Regions from separate parts of the Silvania sp. genome, predicted to be linked through region 1. Evidence: predicted binding sites of a transcription regulator. Region 1 holds the regulator's gene; the other holds the start of a gene.

Region 1 (5,733 bases):
CTCCTGCTGCCGCTCCCACAGCGGACGCAGCAGGGCTGCCGGCTGTGCCAGATGCAGTTTTTCCAGCTCCGGCGTGGCGTCTGTCAGCGCCTGCTGGGCCTGCTGCTGGGCAGTCATTGCCCGCTGCTGCTCGCGCGCGAGCTCGTCGTGACGCGTAAGCCACTGATAATCTTTCTGTTGGCGTTCCTGCTGCGCCAGCAGGATTTTTTCTTCGTCAGTAAGTACCTGCAAACCTTGCTGAAGCTGCTGTTGCTGCTCTTCACTGAGCAATACCACCCCAGCCGCCTGTGCCTGGCGCATCTCCAGTTCGCTACGCGCCGCTTTGTGTTTTTCAAATACCATCGCGGAAATCTGACCGTAGATTTCGGTCCCGGTTAGCTCTTCCAGCAGCTCGGCGCGGTCGCTGGCTTTGGCATTGAGGAAGGCGGCAAACTGGCCCTGGGAGAGCAGCATGGAACGGGTAAAACGGCCGTAGTCCAGTCCGGTCAGGGCGGCGGTCTGTTCGAGCTTATCGGTCACTTTATCGGCCAGAATTTTACCGTCTTCGCAGCGTGCCAGCTCTACGCGCGGGGCCTGTAAGTTGCCGTCCGGCTGATTGCGGGCCCGGTTCTGGCTCCAGAAGGCGCGATAGGCGATGCCTTTAACCTCAAATTCGACTTCTGCCAGGCATTCGGCCGTGTCACGGGTCATCAGATCGTTTTGCGTTTGCGATACTTTTTGCAGGCGCGGCGTCTCATGGTACAGCGCCAGACAGATGGCATCGAGAAGGGTGGTTTTCCCCGCGCCGGTCGCGCCGGTAATGGCGAACAGGCCGTTGCTGGCAAAGGGCTCAGCGGTAAAGTCGATTTTCCATTCGCCCTTCAGGGAGTTGAGATTTTTTAGCCGCAGGCTCAGGATTTTCATGCGCGTTCGTCCTCATCATTGAGCGCGTGCAGCGCATGGGTAAATAGCTCGTTGAGGCGGGTGCGTCGTCCGTCGTCGATCTCCTCCTGTGCCAGCCTTCGCTCGAATACCTCTTCGACGTTGAGTTCGCTGAGCGTTTCGCGCTGTGCGCTCAGCAGGATTTTCTCGCGCTGTTCACGGCTGCGGCGCACCAACAGGACGTCGACAGGCAGGTCCTCAGTGATGGTCTGGATTTTCCTCTGCACATCATGTAGATAGCCGTCGGTAGTGATCTCAATGTCCAGCCACACCGGTGGACTTTGTTCACGATCGCGCCACTGCTCCAGCTGGGCGGTGATGGCGGTGAGATCGCCTTTCAGCACCGCCAGCGGCTGAGTGACCGGAACCGGCAGCGTCTCGACGCTGATCAGCTTTCCTGCGTCAAAACTCACCAGATGTACGCTCTTATGCTTGCCCGTTTCGTCGAAGCTGAGCGAGATCGGTGAGCCGCAGTAACGGATGTGCTCGCAGCCGCCAATCATCTGGGCGCGATGGATGTGCCCCAGTGCGATGTAGTCGGCAGGGGGGAAGTTCTGCGCCGGGAAAGCATCCAGCGTGCCAATATAGATGTCACGCACCGCGTCACTTTTACTGGCACCGACGGTAGTGAGATGCCCGGTGGCGATAATGGGCAGCGGCGCGTCACCGCGCAATTCGCAGGCGTCAGTATACTGTTGGGCATAATAGTTGGTGATGGCCTGCAGCAGATGCTGCTGTTTCTCTTGTCCGGAGAGTCCCGCCTGGCTTTGCACCACATCGCGTGGGCGTAAAAAGGGGATGGGGCACAGCACGGCGCCCGGGGTGCCGTCGCGTTTGTTCAGCAGCTGCGGCGCGTGTCCGGCGCTGGCGACCACGGTGGTGTTGAGAAAGGCCAGGATTTCGCGGGATTCATTGAGCGTAGCCACGGAATCATGATTGCCGGCCACAATCACCAGATGGCAGCCGGTTTGTTGGAGGTTGACCACGAAACGGTTATATAGCTCGCGCGCATAGCTCGGTGGCGATCCGGTATCGAAAATATCCCCAGCCACCAGGATGGCATCCACCTGCTGCGACTGCGCTGTCTCAAGCAGCCAGTTGAGGAACGCTTCATGTTCGGCGGCGCGGCTTTTGCTGTAGAAATTTTGTCCCAGATGCCAGTCCGAGGTGTGAAGTATGCGCATAACAGTTCCGTGGCAAAATAAGATGAAGCGGATTATAAGCTTTCATGGCGAGGAAGATAACCGCAGTGTTTTGGCCTGTCATAAAACAACGGCTTGCCGTACTCTACGGTCATCTTTTTCATAAATCTGTCATAAATCTGACGCATAATGACGCCGTATTACAAACGTGTAACCTCAATAAGACAGGGCAAAGTATGGCGAGACGTATTCTGGTCGTAGAAGATGAAGCACCTATTCGTGAAATGGTCTGCTTCGTGCTCGAACAAAATGGCTTTCAACCCGTAGAAGCCGAAGATTACGACAGCGCGGTGAATCAGCTCAACGAACCCTGGCCCGATCTGATCCTGCTTGACTGGATGTTGCCCGGCGGTTCTGGCCTGCAGTTCATCAAGCATATGAAACGTGAAGCATTAACCCGTGATATCCCGGTTGTGATGTTAACGGCGCGCGGTGAAGAGGAAGATCGCGTTCGCGGTCTGGAGACCGGCGCGGATGATTACATCACCAAACCTTTTTCCCCGAAAGAGCTGGTGGCGCGCATCAAAGCCGTCATGCGCCGAATTTCACCGATGGCGGTGGAAGAGGTGATTGAGATGCAGGGGTTGAGCCTCGACCCGACATCCCATCGGGTGATGACCGGTGAAAACCCGCTTGATATGGGGCCGACAGAATTTAAGCTGTTGCACTTCTTTATGACTCACCCTGAACGCGTTTATAGCCGCGAGCAACTGCTGAATAACGTCTGGGGAACCAACGTGTATGTGGAAGACCGCACGGTGGATGTGCATATCCGCCGTTTGCGCAAAGCCCTGGAAACCAGCGGTCACGATCGTATGGTACAGACCGTCCGCGGCACGGGTTATCGCTTCTCAACCCGTTTCTGAACAATGACAGGAGTGTGACGCGTGCTGGAACGTCTGTCATGGAAAAGGTTGTGTTTTGAGCTGCTGTTATGCTGTATTCCGGCCCTGATCCTCGGGGCCATTTTCGGTTATTGGTCCTGGTTCCTGCTGGCCGCAGTGACCGGGCTGCTGGTCTGGCATTTCTGGAATTTACTCCGTCTCTCCTGGTGGCTGTGGGTTGACAGAAGTATGACCCCTCCGCCGGGGAGCGGAAGCTGGGAACCCTTGTTGTATGGTTTGCACCAGATGCAGATGCGTAATAAAAAGCGCCGACGCGAGCTGGGGAGCCTGATCAAACGCTTTCGCAGCGGGGCCGAATCGCTGCCGGATGCGGTGGTCCTCACCACCGAAGAAGGGACGATGTTCTGGTGTAACGGGCTGGCGCAGCAGCTGCTTGGCCTGCGCTGGCCGGATGATAATGGACAGAACATTCTCAACCTGCTGCGTTACCCCGAGTTCACCCAGTATCTGAAAAAACGCGACTTTACCCGCCCGCATAATTTAGTGCTGAATAACGGCCGTCATCTGGAGATCCGCGTGATGCCCTACAGCGACCAGCAGTGGCTGATGGTGGCGCGCGATGTCACCCAGATGCACCAGCTGGAAGGGGCGCGCCGCAACTTCTTTGCTAACGTCAGCCATGAGCTACGCACCCCGCTCACCGTGCTGCAGGGCTATCTGGAGATGATGCAGGAGCAGACGCTGGAAGGGGCACCGCGGGAAAAAGCGCTGCATACCATGCGTGAGCAAACCCAGAGGATGGAAGGGCTGGTGCGCCAGTTACTGACCCTTTCCCGTATTGAAGGGTCACCTACGCTGGCGCTGAATGAAACCATCGATGTGCCGATGATGCTGCGGATGCTGGAGCGTGAGGCGCAAACGTTGAGTCAGCAGCAGCATCAGCTGACCTTCGAGGTGGACAGCACCCTCAACGTGCGCGGCAGTACCGATGAGCTGCGCAGCGCTATCTCGAACCTGGTCTATAACGCCGTGAATCACACCCCGCCCGGGACCCACATCACCGTGCGCTGGCAGCGTGTCCCGACAGGGGCGGAGTTCAGCGTCGAGGATAACGGCCCGGGTATCGGCCCGGAGCATATTCCTCGCCTTACCGAACGGTTTTACCGGGTGGATAAGGCGCGCTCACGCCAGACCGGGGGCAGCGGCCTGGGGCTGGCAATTGTGAAGCATGCCATCAATCATCATGACAGCCGCCTCGATATCACCAGTACGCCGGGTAAGAGCACGCGTTTCAGCTTTGTGCTCCCGGAACGTTTAATTGCCAATAAAACCCCCTGATAGCCCGCGTGTCATCGGAGGTTGCCACAGGCCAGCGTAAGCTGGCCTGTTTACTTTCCAGCCAGGCGAAGCGCGGATAAATTTTATCCGCCTGTTGCTTTTTTGTTCGCATGATTAGCCATGAGTTTTTCTTATACATGGCGGATTATGCCATCCTGAAGTTTCAGGGTGGCATATTATTCTGGTTTTGCGATCCCATATTGCCTTTAAACGTTATAAGCGTTTAAATTGCCCCCCTGATATCGTCGGACAGACTGTATTTGCGTGGTAAATCGAAAAAATATTCCTGACCACGCCGGTAGGGGAGCATTTCCCGCTGAGATTGCACATTTTTTCCGCTGTTTTGTTCCGCAAGGGATAGCGAAAAATTCAACGTTTTCAACACAACACCACAGGCAGTAAGGTTCTATGACCCATCAACTGAAATCGCGCGACATCATCGCGCTGGGCTTTATGACATTTGCGCTGTTCGTTGGCGCAGGCAACATCATCTTCCCGCCGATGGTTGGCTTGCAGGCAGGTGAACACGTCTGGACTGCGGCACTTGGCTTTCTGATCACCGCCGTGGGTCTGCCGGTGCTGACCGTGGTGGCGCTGGCGAAAGTCGGCGGCGGCGTCGACAGCCTGAGCGCGCCGATCGGCAAAGTGGCCGGGGTGATGCTGGCCGTGGTCTGCTATCTGGCGATTGGGCCGCTGTTCGCGACCCCGCGTACCGCCACCGTCTCCTTTGAAGTGGGGATTGCTCCGCTGACCGGTGAAGGCCCGCTGCCGCTGTTTATCTACAGCCTGGTCTACTTCGCTATCGTGATTCTGGTGTCGCTCTATCCGGGCAAACTGCTGGATACCGTGGGCAACTTCCTCGCGCCGCTGAAAATTCTGGCACTGGTGGTGCTGGCCGTAGCAGCCATCATCTGGCCTGCCGGCCCGCTGAGCAGCGCAACCGAAGCCTATCAAAACGCCGCCTTCTCTAACGGTTTTGTGAATGGCTACCTGACCATGGATACGCTGGGCGCGATGGCGTTCGGTATCGTGATTGTGAATGCGGCGCGTTCCCGCGGTGTAACCGAAGCTCGTCTGCTGACGCGCTATACCGTCTGGGCGGGTCTGATGGCGGGTGCCGGTCTGGCGCTGCTCTATCTGGCGCTGTTCCGTCTGGGTTCCGACAGCAGCGTGCTGGTTGACCAGGGCGCTAACGGTGCGGCTATTCTGCATGCCTACGTTCAGCATACCTTTGGCGGTGCGGGCAGCATGATGCTGGCCATCCTGATCTTCCTGGCCTGTCTGGTGACGGCGGTGGGTCTGACCTGCGCCTGTGCTGAGTTCTTTGCGCAGTATGTTCCGCTGTCTTATCGCACGCTGGTATTTATCCTGGGCGGCTTCTCCATGGCGGTGTCGAACCTGGGGCTGAGCCATCTGATTCAGGTGTC
Region 2 (5,733 bases), on a different contig from region 1:
CGGCAGGTTGGCGATCGGCTGCATCATGTCCGTGCTCCAGAACTGATTGGAGAGCGCGGTAAAGAGCAGCGGGGCCGTTTCACCTGCGATACGGGCAATGGCCAGCAGCACACCTGTCAGGATCCCAGAGACCGAGGCCTTCAGAGTGATGGCGGAAATCATCTTCCACTTCGGCGTACCCAACGCGTAGGCTGCTTCACGCAGGCTATCCGGCACCAGTTTCAGCATGTTCTCGGTGGTACGGATAACGATAGGTACCTGCAGCAGCGCCAGCGCAATCACCCCCGCCCAACCGGAGAAGTGCTCCATCTGCGCCACCACGATGGTGTAAACAAACAGACCGACCACGATAGACGGGGCAGAAAGCAGAATGTCGTTAATGAAGCGGATCACTTCTGCGACCCACGACTTGCGGCCATATTCCGCCAGATAAATACCCGCCATGATGCCCAGTGGGGTACCAAAAACGGTCGCCCACAGGATCAGCAGGCCGCTGCCCGCCAGGGCGTTCGCCAGGCCGCCACCCGCTGTATTTGGCGGTGGAGTCATTTCGGTGAACAGCGCCAGCGACATACCGTCGATACCGCGGGTCACCGTGGAGAACAGGATCCAGATAAGCCAGAACAGGCCAAACGCCATCGTTGCCATCGAGAGGCTCAACGCAAGGCGGTTTTTAAAGCGGCGCTTCGCCTGCATTTTGCGGCGAGATTCTGCCAGCTCGGCGGTGTTTTGCATTTCGAGCGTCGCCATTAGCGTGCCCCCTCATTTTTGGCCAGGCGCATGATCATCACTTTAGAGATCGCCAGAACGATGAAGGTGATAACAAACAGAATTAAGCCCAGTTCCATCAGTGCCGCAACGTGCAGGCCCGATTCCGCTTCGGCGAATTCGTTAGCCAGCGCCGAGGTGATGCTATTACCCGGCATGTAGAGGGAGGCACTGTCGAGCTGGTAGGTGTTACCGATGATAAAGGTGACCGCCATGGTTTCGCCCAGCGCGCGGCCCAGACCCAGCATCACGCCGCCAATCACCCCGTTGCGGGTAAACGGCAGGACGATACGCCAGATAACCTCCCAGGTGGTGCAGCCGATACCGTAGGCCGACTCTTTCATCATCACCGGAGTTTGTTCGAAGACATCGCGCATTACCGCCGCAATGTAGGGAATAATCATGATGGCCAGGATCACACCTGCAGCCAGGATCCCGATACCGAATGCCGGACCGGAAAAGAGCGCGCCCACAAACGGAATATTCGACAGGACGTTGCCTACCGGCTCCTGGAAGTAAGTTGCAAACAGTGGCGCAAAGATAAACAGGCCCCACATGCCGTAAACGATACTCGGGATGGCCGCCAGCAGTTCGATGGCGATGCCCAGCGGACGCTTCAGCCAGTTCGGTGCCAGTTCAGTCAGGAACAGGGCGATACCAAAGCTGACCGGCACGGCAATCAGCAGGGCGATAAACGAGGTTACCAGCGTGCCGTAAATCGGCACCAGTGCACCGTAGATATCGTTCGGGGCATCCCATTCCTTGGTCCACAGGAAGGAGAAACCAAATTTCTGGATGCTCGGCCAGGAGGAGAAAATCAAGGACACGATAATGCCGCCCAGCAGCAATAGCACAATCAGCGCAGCCAGTTTTACCAGCGCGCTGAAAATCATGTCACCTTTTTTACCCGGAGGGTTAAATGCAGGCTTGGTTGCAGCCATAAGTTACTCTTCTGTTAATCGCGTTTACGAAGTTAGCGGGTGCGCCAGGCGCTACCCGCTATTTTCGTCAGAATGCTAAATTAATACAATGCCTTACCGCTGCTGTCTTTAACGTTGGTTTTCCATGCAGCACGAATCTGCTCAACCACGCTGTCCGGCAGGCTGGCGTAGTCCAGGTCATTAGCCTGTTTGCCGCCATTTTTGTATGCCCAGTCGAAGAACTTCAGCACTTCAGTACCCTGCTCAGGTTTCTTCTGATCTTTGTGCACCAGGATGAAGGTGGTAGAGGTGATTGGCCATGCCTCGTCACCCTTCTGGTTAGTCAGATCCTGGGCGAAAGATTTGCTCCAGTCAGCGCCTTTAGCGGCGTTAGCGAAGCTCTCTTCCGTCGGGCTTACCGGCTTACCATCTGCAGAGATAAGTTTGGTGTAGGCCAGGTTGTTCTGCTTGGCGTATGCGTATTCTACGTAGCCGATTGAGCCAGGCAGACGCTGTACGAACGCGGCGATACCATCGTTACCTTTACCACCCAGACCGGTTGGCCAGTTAACGGTAGAGCCTGAGCCGACTTTGGATTTCCACTCTTCGTTCACTTTCGCCAGGTAGCTGGTGAAGACGAAGGAGGTACCGGAGCCGTCAGCACGACGCACCACGGCGATGTTCTGCGAAGGCAGCTTCACGCCAGGGTTCAGTTTGGTGATGGCTTCGTCATCCCATTTTTTGATTTTGCCCAGGTAAATGTCACCCAGGGTTTTGCCGTCCAACACCAGCTCGCCTGATTTCAGGCCAGGGATATTCACGGCCAGCACAACACCACCGATAACGGTCGGGAACTGGAACAGGCCTTCCTGCGTCAGTTTTTCATCAGACAGAGGAGCGTCAGATGCGCCGAAATCAACGGTGTTGGCCGTAATTTGTTTAACGCCACCGGAGGAACCGATACCCTGGTAGTTAACCTTGTTACCTGTTTCTTTCTGGTAAGTATCAGCCCATTTGGCATACACCGGCGCAGGGAAGGTTGCACCAGCACCCGTCAGGCTTGCCTCAGCAAATACAGAGAAAGCGCTCATCGATAAGGTCGCGGCGACAACAGTTGCGACAGTGGTACGCATAACTTTCATAATGTCTCCTGCAAGGATTTCGTAAATCATTGTTTAAGTGGCTACGATGAGCAAAATAGGACAAACAGGTGACAGATAAATGTCCGAATTATGACAGTTTTATGACATAGAAATCTGCAGGAAAAAATCAGCAAAATAAGCGTTTAACATCATCGCGTTAGCATTAAACATGACGGATTTTTTTCAGTAAAATTATCTTTATGTGACACTGAAAAAATAGCTGAAGATGACAGATTGTCATATACGGAAGGGATAAAAAAACTCCACCCGAAGGTGGAGTCTGGAGAGATTATTCTACGGTAACCGACTTCGCCAGGTTACGCGGCTGGTCAACGTCAGTGCCCTTGATCAGCGCAACGTGATACGCCAGCAGCTGCAGCGGAACGGTATAGAAGATTGGCGCAATCACCTCTTCCACATGCGGCATCTCAATGATGTGCATGTTGTCGTTGCTGGTGAAACCGGCGTCGCTGTCCGCGAAGACATACAGCTGACCGCCACGTGCGCGCACTTCTTCAATGTTGGATTTCAGTTTTTCCAGCAGTTCGTTGTTTGGCGCCACAACGATAACCGGCATATCCGCATCAATCAGCGCCAGCGGGCCGTGCTTCAGCTCACCTGCCGCATAGGCTTCTGCGTGGATGTAGGAGATCTCTTTGAGCTTCAGCGCGCCTTCCAGCGCGATCGGGTACTGATCGCCACGACCGAGGAACAGGGCGTGATGCTTGTCAGAGAAATCTTCTGCCAGCGCTTCGATGCGTTTGTCCTGAGACAGCATCTGCTCAATACGGCTCGGCAGCGCCTGCAGACCGTGAACAATGTCCTGCTCGATGGACGCATCCTGACCTTTCAGGCGTGCCAGTTTCGCCACCAGCATCAGCAATACTGTCAGCTGGGTGGTAAAGGCTTTGGTCGATGCCACACCAATTTCGGTTCCGGCGTTGGTCATCAGCGCCAGATCAGATTCACGCACCAGAGACGAACCCGGCACGTTACAGATCGCCAGCGAACCGAGATAGCCCAGCTCTTTAGACAGACGCAGCGCCGCCAGAGTATCGGCGGTTTCACCGGACTGGGACAGGGTGATCATCAGGCTGTTGCGGCGGACGGCCGATTTGCGATAGCGGAATTCGGAGGCGATTTCCACATCGCACGGCACGCCTGCCAGCGATTCAAACCAGTAGCGGGAGACCATACCGGAGTTGTAGGAGGTGCCGCAGGCAACAATCTGAATATGCTCTACGTTTGCCAGCATCTCGTTGGCGTTTGCACCCAGCTCACTCAGGTCGACCTCGCCGTGGCTGATACGCCCGGTCAGGGTATTTTTGATGGCGTTCGGCTGCTCGTAGATCTCTTTCTGCATGTAGTGACGGTATGCGCCTTTGTCACCCGCGTCGTACTGCAGGCTTGATTCGATATCCTGACGCTTCACCTGCTCGCCAGATTTATCAAACAGGGTCACATCGCGACGGGTCACTTCGGCGATATCGCCCTCTTCCATGAAGATAAAGCGACGGGTCACCGGCAGCAGCGCCAGCTGATCGGAGGCGATAAAGTTCTCGCCCATCCCCAGACCGATCACCATCGGGCTGCCAGAACGCGCGGCCAGAAGGGTGGACGGGTCTCGGCTGTCCATGATCACGGTGCCATATGCGCCGCGCAGGTGCGGGATCGCACGCATCACGGCTTCACGCAGCGTGCCGCCCTGCTCCAGTTCCCAGTGAACCAGGTGGGCGATCACTTCAGTGTCCGTTTCAGAAACGAAGGTATAACCGCGCGCCGTCAGTTCCGCGCGCAGGGGTTCGTGGTTTTCGATGATGCCGTTATGCACCACCACAATGTGTTCAGAGACATGCGGGTGTGCGTTGCCTTCTGAAGGTTCACCGTGCGTTGCCCAGCGAGTATGAGCAATACCTGTGCCGCCATGCAGCGGATTGTCTTCCGCTGCCTGCGCCAGCATGTTCACTTTACCGAGGCGACGCAGGCGGGTCAGATGACCTTCTGCATCGACCACTGCCAGACCGGCAGAGTCATAACCACGGTATTCCAGACGACGTAACCCTTCGAGAAGGATTTCAGCAATATCACGCTGCGCAACTGCTCCAACGATTCCACACATAGTTTTATATTCCAGATAGAGGCTTTACGCCTGTGTTGTCGCTGACCTGTTTTGCCCGTTTTATCGGGCGCCCCGAGCCTTGTAGAGAGTGGGGTTATATTTATTAGATACTGCCTTTGGGCGGGGGATTATGTTATCCCCTCTACCCGGAACCTCTCCCAAAGGGAGAGGTAATAAATGAGTTACTTCTTTTTCACCGGGCGTTTCCAGCCCGGCTTCTGTACCTGCGGCACGCGGCTGATGACCAGCGCGTTATCCGCCACATCGCGCGTAACGGTGGTACCTGCGGCAATCGTGGCGCCATTGCCCACGGTGACCGGGGCCACCAGTTGGCTGTCGGAACCGACAAACACGTCATTACCGATGATAGTTTTAAACTTGTTAGCACCATCGTAGTTACAGGTGATGGTACCGGCGCCGATATTCACGTTGTCACCGATTTCAGCATCGCCCAGGTAAGTAAGATGACCCGCTTTCGAGCCCTTACCCAGACGCGCTTTTTTCATTTCTACGAAATTACCGACATGCGCGCCTTCCAGCAGCTCCGCGCCAGGACGCAGGCGAGCAAACGGCCCAATGGTGCAGGCGGCAGCCAGGTTTGCATCTTCAACCACGCTGTAGGCGCTGATCTCGCAATCGTCGCCAATCACGCTGTTTTTGATCACGCAACCCGCGCCGATCTTCACGCGGTGGCCGAGGGTGACGTTACCTTCAAGAATAACGTTAGTATCGATTTCAATATCGCGCCCGTGATTGAGTACACCACGCAGATCGAAACGTGCCG

What was found. The regulator PhoB, encoded in region 1, activates phosphate uptake and scavenging genes when phosphate is short. The targets are predictions, from matches to a motif close to CTGTCATAAAACTGNCNNAT.
Region 2: pstS (phosphate ABC transporter substrate-binding protein PstS) is a predicted target of PhoB. The motif match lies at 2,919-2,938, and genes of this name have one in related genera.

The regions. Positions count from the first base shown of each region.
Region 1 is NZ_JBOGBT010000044.1:59,740-65,472, reverse strand. It holds partial or broken gene ACRDD5_RS09560 (AAA family ATPase) at 1-903, opposite strand, end outside; gene sbcD (exonuclease subunit SbcD) at 900-2,105, opposite strand; gene phoB (phosphate response regulator transcription factor PhoB) at 2,300-2,989, shown strand; gene phoR (phosphate regulon sensor histidine kinase PhoR) at 3,011-4,306, shown strand; gene brnQ (branched-chain amino acid transporter carrier protein BrnQ) at 4,715-5,733, shown strand, end outside.
Region 2 is NZ_JBOGBT010000027.1:20,006-25,738, forward strand. It holds gene pstA (phosphate ABC transporter permease PstA) at 1-750, opposite strand, end outside; gene pstC (phosphate ABC transporter permease PstC) at 750-1,709, opposite strand; gene pstS (phosphate ABC transporter substrate-binding protein PstS) at 1,790-2,830, opposite strand; gene glmS (glutamine--fructose-6-phosphate transaminase (isomerizing)) at 3,120-4,949, opposite strand; gene glmU (bifunctional UDP-N-acetylglucosamine diphosphorylase/glucosamine-1-phosphate N-acetyltransferase GlmU) at 5,132-5,733, opposite strand, start outside.